One region of the Streptomyces sp. NPDC001922 genome, then DNA from elsewhere that is predicted to be linked to it. Evidence: riboswitches for the same ligand, from Rfam matches in the RefSeq annotation. Region 1 holds a riboswitch; each other region holds the start of a gene.
The links. Region 1 has a riboswitch for cobalamin ahead of ACFYYR_RS30250 (ribonucleoside-diphosphate reductase subunit alpha). Riboswitches for the same ligand answer to the same signal wherever they lie in the genome.
Positions count from the first base shown of each region.

Region 2: another riboswitch for cobalamin. It lies ahead of ACFYYR_RS07545 (CbtB-domain containing protein); the one in region 1 lies ahead of ACFYYR_RS30250 (ribonucleoside-diphosphate reductase subunit alpha).
Region 3: another riboswitch for cobalamin. It lies ahead of ACFYYR_RS21355 (cobalamin biosynthesis protein); the one in region 1 lies ahead of ACFYYR_RS30250 (ribonucleoside-diphosphate reductase subunit alpha).

Region 1 is NZ_JBIASV010000020.1:74,861-78,096, reverse strand. Features, by position in the region: gene mctP (monocarboxylate uptake permease MctP) at 1-742, shown strand, start outside; gene ACFYYR_RS30255 (thioesterase family protein) at 868-1,245, opposite strand; cobalamin riboswitch at 1,444-1,575, shown strand; gene ACFYYR_RS30250 (ribonucleoside-diphosphate reductase subunit alpha) at 1,724-3,236, shown strand, end outside.
Region 2 is NZ_JBIASV010000003.1:446,240-449,475, forward strand. Features, by position in the region: gene ACFYYR_RS07530 (ArsR/SmtB family transcription factor) at 1-40, shown strand, start outside; gene ACFYYR_RS07535 (GNAT family N-acetyltransferase) at 125-667, shown strand; gene ACFYYR_RS07540 (histidine phosphatase family protein) at 789-1,400, opposite strand; cobalamin riboswitch at 1,471-1,636, shown strand; gene ACFYYR_RS07545 (CbtB-domain containing protein) at 1,671-1,898, shown strand; gene ACFYYR_RS07550 (CbtA family protein) at 1,912-2,709, shown strand; gene ACFYYR_RS07555 (DUF4232 domain-containing protein) at 3,118-3,236, shown strand, end outside.
Region 3 is NZ_JBIASV010000011.1:61,251-64,486, reverse strand. Features, by position in the region: gene ACFYYR_RS21360 (cobyric acid synthase) at 1-616, opposite strand, end outside; gene ACFYYR_RS21355 (cobalamin biosynthesis protein) at 613-1,596, opposite strand; cobalamin riboswitch at 1,760-1,891, opposite strand; gene ACFYYR_RS21350 (hypothetical protein) at 2,100-2,336, opposite strand; gene ACFYYR_RS21345 (anion permease) at 2,354-3,236, opposite strand, start outside.

The DNA of each region.
Region 1 (3,236 bases):
GCTGGGGCTGCTGGCGTTCCTCGGCTTCATGGCGATCGCCGCGGGGATCGAGGTCAAGAACGGCCAGCTGGCCATTCCGCAGCTGTTCGAGAACATGTTCCCGGCCTGGTTCGCGGGCGTGGCCTTCGCGGCGATCGGGATCGGCGCGCTGGTTCCGGCGGCCATCATGTCCATCGCCGCCGCCAACCTCTTCACGAGGAACATCTACAAGGACTTCCTCAAGCCGGACGCGACGCCCGCGCAGGAGACCAAGGTCTCCAAGCTCGCCTCGCTGCTGGTGAAGGTCGGCGCGCTGGTCTTCGTCCTCACCATGGACAAGACCGTGGCCATCAACTTCCAGCTGCTGGGCGGCATCTGGATCCTCCAGACGTTCCCGGCCCTGGTGGGCGGCCTGTTCACCCGGTGGTTCCACCGCTGGGCGCTGCTGGGCGGCTGGGCGGTCGGCATGATCTACGGCACCCTCGCGGCGTACGGGGTGCCGAGTCCGACCAATCCGGCACAGAAGCACTTCGGCGGCAGCGCGGACGCCATCCCGGGGATCGGTGAGATCGGTTACATCGGCCTCACCGCGTTCGTCCTCAACGCCCTCGTCACGGTGGTGCTCACCGTCGTGCTGCGGGCGGTGAAGGCGCCCGACGGCATCGACGAGACCACCGCGGCCGACTACACCGCGGACGCGGGCGAACCGGGCGTGGAGACCGAACTGCCGCCGGCCACCGCGGGCGCGCCGGGCGGGCACTGACCCGGCCGGCCGGTCACGAGAGCCTGCGGGCCGTCGCCTCCCACACGGGGGCGGCGGCCCGTCGGCGTGTCCGGGAGCGCCGCGAGCGGGGCCGGGCAGCGGACGGCGTCGGCGGACGCCGGGCCTCAGAGACGGGCCAGGAACCGGTCGCGGTCGACGATCACCCGGGTGATCTCACCGGTGGCCAGCAGCCGGCCGGCTCCGTCCTGGGCGGCCACGGTGAACCGCACCAACCGGCCGTCGAGGTAGGTGACTTCCGCCGTGGCGGTCACGGTCGTCCCCACCGGTGAGGCCTTGAGGTGGTCGACCTGGACCCGGGTGCCGACCGAGGTGCGGCCGGGCTCCAGCGCGCCCGCGAGCGCGTCGACGGTGGCGGCCTCCAGCAGGGCCAGCAGGCCCGGGGTCCCGAGGACCGGGAGGTCGCCGCTGCCGAACTCCGCAGCGGTGTCGGCCTCGCTGACGGTGCGTTCCGCGGAACCCCGCGCGCCGGTCCTCAACGTCATGCCGGACAGGCTAACCGACGCGCCGGGGTGACCCCGGCGGGTGATCCGCGAGCGATCCCGAATGGGAATCCGGACGGCCCGCGGGACGCGCTGCCCCGTCCCCCAGGGCCTCGGCGCCGTTACCACATCTGTTCCCCTGCAAAGCGCACCACCCGAACCCCTGACACAAGATGTGGTGTTGCGTGCGGACCGCGACACAAGATGTATGCTCTTGCTCGCTGTCGTCGCAGGGGAATCCGGTGTGAATCCGGAACTGTCCCGCAACGGTATGAATGCGCTGGAAATGCACACTTCCAAGTCCGAAGACCTGCCGTCAGCCTGCCCGGATCGACCGAACCGGGCGACGAAATCGTCCGGGCCTCGCGGGTTGGGCCGGTGGACGCTGCGCGGTGCGCTGCCCTGTTCGGGGTGAGGTGTGCCCGTTCGGCGCCCGTCGTGTCCGTCCGTGCGGCCCCAGCCGAGCGAGGGAGAGCACCACGTGACCATCGCGCCCGCCGATCCGGCTTCAGCCGCCGCACCGGTGACGGAGGCCGACGGCCCCGGCACCGCGCTGCTGCGTACCCTGACCGACCTCACCGCCGATCTGCCCGCGACCGACCCGGGCCGGGTCGCCGCCGCCGCGCTCCGCGGCCGCCACGCGGGCTCCGACGAGGCCGAGTTGCGGGAGCTGGCGACCGAGGCGGCCGCCGGCCTGATCGCCGAGGACCCGGAGTACTCCCGGCTCGCCGCGCGCCTGCTCACCCGGGCGGTCGCCGACGAGGCCGCGAGCCAGGGCGCGGTCTCCTTCTCCGCCTCGGTCGCCACCGGTCACCGCGAGGGTCTGATCGCCGACCGGACCGCGGAGTTCGTCCGCGCCCACGCCTCCCGGCTCGACACGCTCGTCGAGGTCGCGCTGGCCGACGGCGCCGACGACCGCTTCGGCTACTTCGGACTGCGCACGCTGCACAGCCGCTACCTGCTGCGCCACCCGATGACCCGCCAGGTCATCGAGACGCCCCAGCACTTCATGCTCCGGGTGGCCTGCGGGCTGGCGGAGGACGGTTCGGACCGCGCCGTCGACGAGGTCGCCGCGCTCTACCGGCTGATGAGCCGGCTGGACTACCTGCCCAGCTCCCCCACGCTCTTCAACTCCGGCACCCGGCACCCGCAGATGTCCTCCTGCTACCTGCTGGACTCCCCGCTCGACGAGCTCGACTCCATCTACGACCGCTACCACCAGGTCGCCCGGCTCTCGAAGCACGCGGGCGGCATCGGCCTGCCGTACAGCCGGGTCCGCTCCCGCGGCTCCCTGATCCGGGGCACCAACGGGCACTCCAACGGCATCGTGCCGTTCCTGCGCACCCTCGACTCCTCGGTCGCCGCGGTCAACCAGGGCGGCCGGCGCAAGGGTGCGGCCTGCGTCTACCTGGAGACCTGGCACGCGGACCTGGAGGAGTTCCTGGAGCTGCGCGACAACACCGGTGAGGAGGCGCGCCGCACCCACAACCTCAACCTGGCCCACTGGATCCCGGACGAGTTCATGCGCCGGGTCGAGGCCGACGCCGACTGGTCGCTCTTCTCCCCCTCCGACGTGCCGCAGCTCGTCGACCTGTGGGGCGACGAGTTCGACGCCGCCTACCGGGCCGCGGAGGCCGCCGGGCTGGCGCAGCGCGCGGTCCCGGCCCGCCAGCTGTACGCCCGGATGATGCGCACCCTCGCGCAGACCGGCAACGGCTGGATGACCTTCAAGGATGCCGCCAACCGCGCCGCCAACCAGACCGCGGAGCCCGGCCGGGTCATCCACTCCTCGAACCTGTGCACCGAGATCCTCGAGGTCACCGACGACGGGGAGACCGCCGTCTGCAACCTCGGCTCGGTGAACCTGGGCGCCCACCTGGGCGCGGACGGGGAGATGGACTGGGAGCGGCTGGACGCCACCGTGCGCACCGCCGTGACCTTCCTCGACCGCGTGGTGGACATCAACTTCTACCCGACCGAGCAGGCCGCGGCGT
Region 2 (3,236 bases), on a different contig from region 1:
CGCGGACCACGAGCTCGGACACCTGGCACCGCACGACTAGGGCGGTTGCAGCCGACGCCGGGCCGCTCACCGGGGGCGGTGTCGGACCGATGCCGGTGTCAGGGGGGCCTGCAAGACTCCCCGGATGACCACCGACTCCCTGCACATCCGTCAGGCCGTGTCCCCCCACGACCTCGACCCATGGCTCCGGCAGGCGCTGCTCGACTGCTGGGTCGACGTCACCAACGCCGGCGGCGCGGCCGGCTTCCCCTTCCCGCCCATCGACACCCACCACGCCGCCCCCGCCCTGGACACCCTCGTCGCAGGCCTGTCGGCGGACACCTCCCGCCTCCTGGTGGCCTGGGCCGAAGGGGAACCGGTGGGCTGGCTGACCATACGCCGCGACACCTTCCGCCTCACCGCGCACTGGGGGACGGTCCACCACGTACAGACCCACCCCGCGGTCCGCGGACGCGGCATCGGTGCCGCACTGATGGAGGAGGCCCGCCGGGTGGCGCGGGACGAGATGGGCCTGGAACAACTGCACTTGGCCGCCCGCGGCGGTGCGGGGCTGGAGACCTTCTACGGACGGCTCGGCTGGAAGGAGATCGGCCGGTGGCCCGGCGCCTTGCGCCTGTCCCCCGGCGACGACCGCGACGAGGTCCTGATGGCCCTCCAGCCCCTGTAGGAAAGGCGGCAGCCTTGGCTGCCGCCTCTCCTCCCAGGGATCGGCCGCCGCATTCCCGGACGACACCTGACCGGCCGTCCGGCCGCGCCTGCCCAGGGCACCCGACTCGCTCGCTCGTCCTTCAGGTCGTCGGGGGTACCCCGGGGTCCGTCCGAGCATCACCGTCGTGAGTCAGCGGCCGGCCGACCGAGAGATTCCACCGCCGGCGTCGGCCGCTCAGATCGGTTGCGTGCAACGGGCGGACGTCGAAACGCCAGAAGGCCTGGTCGGGCGCGGAGAGGACGTGGACCAGGGAAGCGCGCACGATGTCCGGTTCCGCGACGGCGACGATGCGCCCGCTCCGGTCGTCGAGTGAATCCAGCCAGGCACCGACCCGTTCACGGAACTGCCGCAGCGGCTCTCCCCCGTGCGGCGAGGCTGCCGGATCGGTCAGCCACGTCATGACAGCCTCCTCCTCGGAGGCCGCGACCGAGTCAAGGGTCCGTCCCCGCCAGCGCCCCATGTCACAGGGCGCGATGGCGGCCAGCGGTTCCGCGGCCAGTCCGAGGGCCTCCGCGGTGCGGCGACAGCGCAGCGAGGGTGAGGCGAACGCCGGCAGATCCCGGCCGACTGCGCCCGCCAGGGCCTCGGTGCGTGCCAAGGCCTCGGGGTCGAGCGGACTGTCGTCGTCGAAGCGGACACCGCGCAGCGCCTCGCTCGTCGCAGGTGTGATCAAAGTGACCCGAACTGTCATCGGCGCACCCTACGTGAGCCCGCTCCAAGGGGCGCACGAACGTGAGTCGCGCCTCACGCCCTTGGCCGAAAGTGCTACACGCGGTACGGTCACCGCGACATTCTCCATCACTCGACGACGGCGAGACGGAAGCCGGTGTGAATCCGGCACGGTCGCGCCACTGTGTGCTGCGGCGCACGCCCCTCGGGGCGGGCGCCCGGTGAGTCAGACCCGCGGACCGTCGTCATGCACCACCGTATGGGACGCGTGTTCCCTCAAGGAGGTTCCGCCATGGCCGAGGCCACTGTCTCTGCTGCCGTTTCCGCCCCTTCCCTTCCCGCACCGCAGTCCCTGCCCGTCCGTGCGGTACTCCCCTGGGCCGTCTTCGTGGGCCTCCTGATGCTCGTCGCGCTGTACTTCGTCGGCGCGGAGCAGGGCGCCACGTCCGTCTTCTCCGGCGCCGGGGTGCACGAGTGGGTGCACGACGGGCGTCATCTGCTCGGCTTCCCCTGCCACTGAGGGGCGACGACACGTGCACGCCTCAAGAATCGGAAATCTCCTGGTCCGTGGCATGCTCGCGGGCCTGGTCGCCGCCCTGTGCGCCTTCGCCGTGGCCTATGGTCTCGGCGAACCGTCCGTTGACGCCTCCATCGCCGTCGAAGAGGCCCAAGCCGCCCACGAGGCCCACGCCGGCCATGGTGCGGCCGCAGCGGAGGAAGAGGAGGAGGCCCCGGTCAGCCGGTCGGTGCAGTCGACCGCCGGCCTGGCCACCGGTGTCCTGGTGTACGGGGTGGCGCTGGGCGGCATCGCCTCCCTCGCGTTCTGCTTCGTCCTGGGACGCATCGGCCGCTTCACCCCGCGGGCGACTGCCGCGCTCACCGCGGCGGCCGCCTTCACCACCGTGTATCTGGTGCCGTTCCTGAAGTACCCCGCCACACCTCCTGCGGTGGGCAATCCGGACACGATCGGGAAGCGCACCACGCTGTTCTTCCTGATGATCCTGCTCAGCGTCCTGCTGGGCATCGCTGCGATCATCGTCGGCCGCCGCTTGGCGCCCCGCCTGGGCAACTGGAACGCCACACTCGTCGCAGGGGCGGGCTTCGTCCTCGCAACGGCTGTCGCGTTCGTGTTCCTGCCCGCGAACGAGGACGCGGTCAAACCGAGCTTCCCGGCGGCCCTGTTGTGGGAGTTCAGACTGGCCTCACTGGCCGTTCAGGCCGTGCTGTGGACGGCCTTCGCGGTCGCCTTCGGAACACTGGCCCAGCGCCTGCTGATGCCGGGCCTGCCCCGAACCGAGCAGGCGGCCAGGGACGTTCCCGCCGCTGGTTGACCGCGTTGCCGCGCGGCACACCGGACACGACCGTGGCCCCGCCGACCTGTTGAGGTCGAGCGGGGCCACGGCGCGTGCCGCCATCCCGCGCAAAGGGGCCTGCCGCAGCCGCGGCCGACCGTCGGCGGGCGCGGGCGTGTGCCCGTAGGCGCGCGGACCTGCGGCCTGCGCCTCACTTCCGAGGACTCACGTCGCGTCAACCACTCGGCCACAAAGCCTGTTCGTGCGATGGCACGGTTTGTTGCGATGCGCCCGTCATGGCGGTGGGGGCAGGCGCGCCGCGGAGCGCTGTTGCACTGCGTTAGCCATCCGTTAGCGGAACGTCAACCCGACCCTCGAAGATGATCTTGACGGGGCGCGCGTGAGGCTGCGTCCGACTGAAGCAGACCGATCCACGGGGGAACACCCATGCGCAAGAACCTCATCCGCACGACCACCCTGGCCGCTGTGGCGGTGACCGCCGCCTTGTCGCTGAGCGCCTGCGGGGGCGAGACCGATTCCGCCGACGCCTCGTCCTCGCCCGGCGC
Region 3 (3,236 bases), on a different contig from region 1:
CCCGGGCGAGCAGCGCCGTCGTGCCGAAGAACGAGGCGAACACCCCGCCGCGGTCGATGTCCCCGACGACGACCACGGGCAGCCCGGCCGCCCGGGCCAGGCCCATGTTCACGATGTCCGTGCGCCGCAGGTTGATCTCCGCCGGACTCCCCGCTCCTTCACAGATCACCGCGTCATACGTGCCCCGCAGCTCCTCCAGGCACTCCACCACGGTCTCCAGGAGCTGCCCGCGGTCGGTGTACCGCCGCTGCCGCCCCGGCGTGCCCGAGGCGTCCCCGAAGTAGCCCCGGGCGCTCATCTCCCCGACCGGCTTCCCCAGCAGCACCACCTGGCTGCTGCGGTCGCTCCCGGGCTTGAGCAGCACCGGGTTCATCAGGGCGCTCGGCTCGACGCGGGCGGCGGCGGCCTGCATGGCCTGCGCCCGGCCGATCTCCGCGCCCTCCCGGGTGACGAACGAATTCAGCGACATGTTCTGCGCCTTGAACGGCGCGACGGACACCCCCTTGCGGGAGAGCCACCGGCAGATCCCCGCGGTGACCACGCTCTTCCCGGCGTCGGAGGTGGTTCCGGCGACGAGCAGCCCGCCGCCTCTCCGGTGTGCGTCCGGCCCGTTCATCCGCTCCCCCTTCCGGCGGCCGGGCGCCGCGGGCGGCTCCGCACCAGGCCGCCCGCGACACAGAGCGCGAGGGCCAGGGCGTTGACGCGCCGGGACAGCCGGACCGCGCGTTCGATGTCCGGCACCGCCACCGGACGGTTCTCCCCGCCGAGCACCGGCCGGTGTTCGACCCGGCCGCGGTAGGCCAGGGTGCCGCCCAGACGGACGCCGAGCGCCCCCGCGAAAGCGGACTCGACCGGTCCGGCATTGGGGCTGGGGTGCCGCCGGGCGTCCCGGCGCAGCACCCGCCAGGCGCCCCGCGGATCCGGTCCGGCGAGCACCGCCAGCGCGGCGGTGAGCCGTGAACCGGGGTAGCCCGCCACGTCGTCCAGCCGCGCCGCGGCCCAGCCGAACCGCAGATGGCGCGGCGACCGGTGGCCCACCATCGCGTCGAGGGTGTTGACCGCGCGGAAGCCGACGAGGCCGGGCACTCCGGCGACGGCTCCCCACACCAGGGCGCCCACGACCGCGTCGGAGGTGTTCTCGGCGACCGACTCGACCACGGCGCGGGCGATCTGCTGCCCGTCCAGGGCCTGCGGATCCCGGCCGCACAGATGCGGCAGCCGCTCGCGGGCGACCTCCAGGTCCCCGGCGGCCAGCGCGCCGCCCACGGCACGCGCCTCCCGGCCCAGCGACGTCCCGCCCAGCACCGCCCAGGTGGCGGCGGCGGTCAGCCCGGCCGTGGCGGCGGGGGAGCGGCGCAGCGTGCGCGCGAGTACGGCGGCGGCCGCGGTGGCGCCGCCGGCGAGCAGGGCGGTGTGCAGTGCGCCGGCCCCGCGGTGGTCGCGCCAGAGCCGGCGCTCGACGGCCGCGGCGGTCCGGCCGAACGCGGCGACGGGGTGACCGCGCCGCGGGTCACCGAGAACCAGGTCGGCGGCGAAGCCCAGGGCGGTACCGAGGCCGGCCGCGCCCGCGGCGGCGAGTCCGTGTCGTCCCCTCACCGTGCGATCCGTCCCCTCCGGGCGTGATGGGCACGCATCGGATCAGCCGGCCGTCGCGCCTCGGCGGGAACATCCGGGAACGGCTCTTGGCGTACGGGAACAGCCGGGCATCGCGATCGTCCTCACTCAGGGTCCGCGCCCTGGCTCGACGTACCGGCGGTGAGAGTCTCCTGGCTCCCGGATCGGCGCGTCCCCCGGCCTTCCAGCCCGTCGGTGCGGGCCGTGACATCTCGGGTGGGGGTGCGCTCCCCGGTGACAGTGGCGGGACCGCGCCGGACTTGCACCGGCTTCCTCTCCTGCCGCCGTTGGGCCCCGGCAGTCCACCACGGGCCGCGAAGGCCCGTCAACTTGCGCTTGACCTGCGACGGGAGAGTGTGCCGCGGCCCACAGCGGGCGGCCGGGCCCTCCTCGGGCGCACACGACGATCCGCCGGGCCGGACGGCGCGGCGTGCGCTGTCCGGCCCGGCGGACCGGTTGCGGGCGGGGCCGTTCGCCCCGGCCCGTCAGGAGACGATCAGGTGGATGCCGTACGCCACGGCGGCCAGGCACAGGCCGTAGCAGACGTAGGCGCCGGTCCGGGCCAGGGAGCCGGGGGCGGACACCGCGGCGGTGCCGTCCGGCTGGGTCCGCGTCCGGCGGGAGGTGCCGACGATGCCGAGGGTGAACAGGCCCACGAGCGCGACGGTCACCACGAGGCTGACGCCGAAGACCTGGCCGAGAGCTGCCCAGTCGATGTTCATGACGATGGGTTCCTTACCTAGACCGTGACCTTGGCGGCGGACTGGCCGGCCTGCGCGCTCTGCGGGGCCGTGCCCTGCGCGGCGACGCCGGCGACCGGGGCGCCGGTGGCGGCGTCGGACGCCTCACCGGAGACCGCGGAGCCGACCGGCGGCGGGGAGACCGTGCGGAGGGCGGCGGTGACGACGCCCGGCGGCTCGGTGGCCGCGGTCTCGTTGACGTTGGTGTGGTCCACCGGCTTGCGGCGGGACAGCGCCCAGATGGCGCCGCAGGCGACGAGCGCGAGGACGGCGACGGCGGCGACCCCCCAGGTGCCCTGGCCGGCGAGGAGCGCCGCGGCCGCCGCGACGAGACCGGCGGCCGGAAGCGTGAGACCCCACGCGGCCACCATGCGGCCCGCGGTCGACCAGCGGACGACCCCGCCCTTGCGGCCGAGGCCGGAGCCCATGACCGAGCCGGAGCAGACCTGGGTGGTGGAGAGCGCGAAACCGAGGTGCGAGGAGGCGAGGATGACGGTCGCGGCGCCGGTCTGGGCGGCGAAGCCCTGCGGCGGCTGGATGTCGGTGAGGCCCTTGCCCATGGTGCGGATGATCCGCCAGCCGCCCAGGTAGGTGCCGAGCGCGATGGCGACACCGGACGAGACGATGACCCACATCGGCGGGTCGGCCTGCGGGGCGAGCGCGCCGCCGGTGATCAGCGCCAGGGTGATGACACCCATGGTCTTCTGCGCGTCGTTGGTGCCGTGCGCCAGGGAGACCAGCGCGGCGGAGGCGATCTGTCCGGCGCGGTAGCCCTTGGCGGTCTCCTGCTCGTCCTGGTTCCGGGCCAGCCGGTAGGTGAGCCGGGTCGCGACCATCGCGGCGATGCCGGCCACGAGCGGGGCGGCGACGGCGGGGATCAGG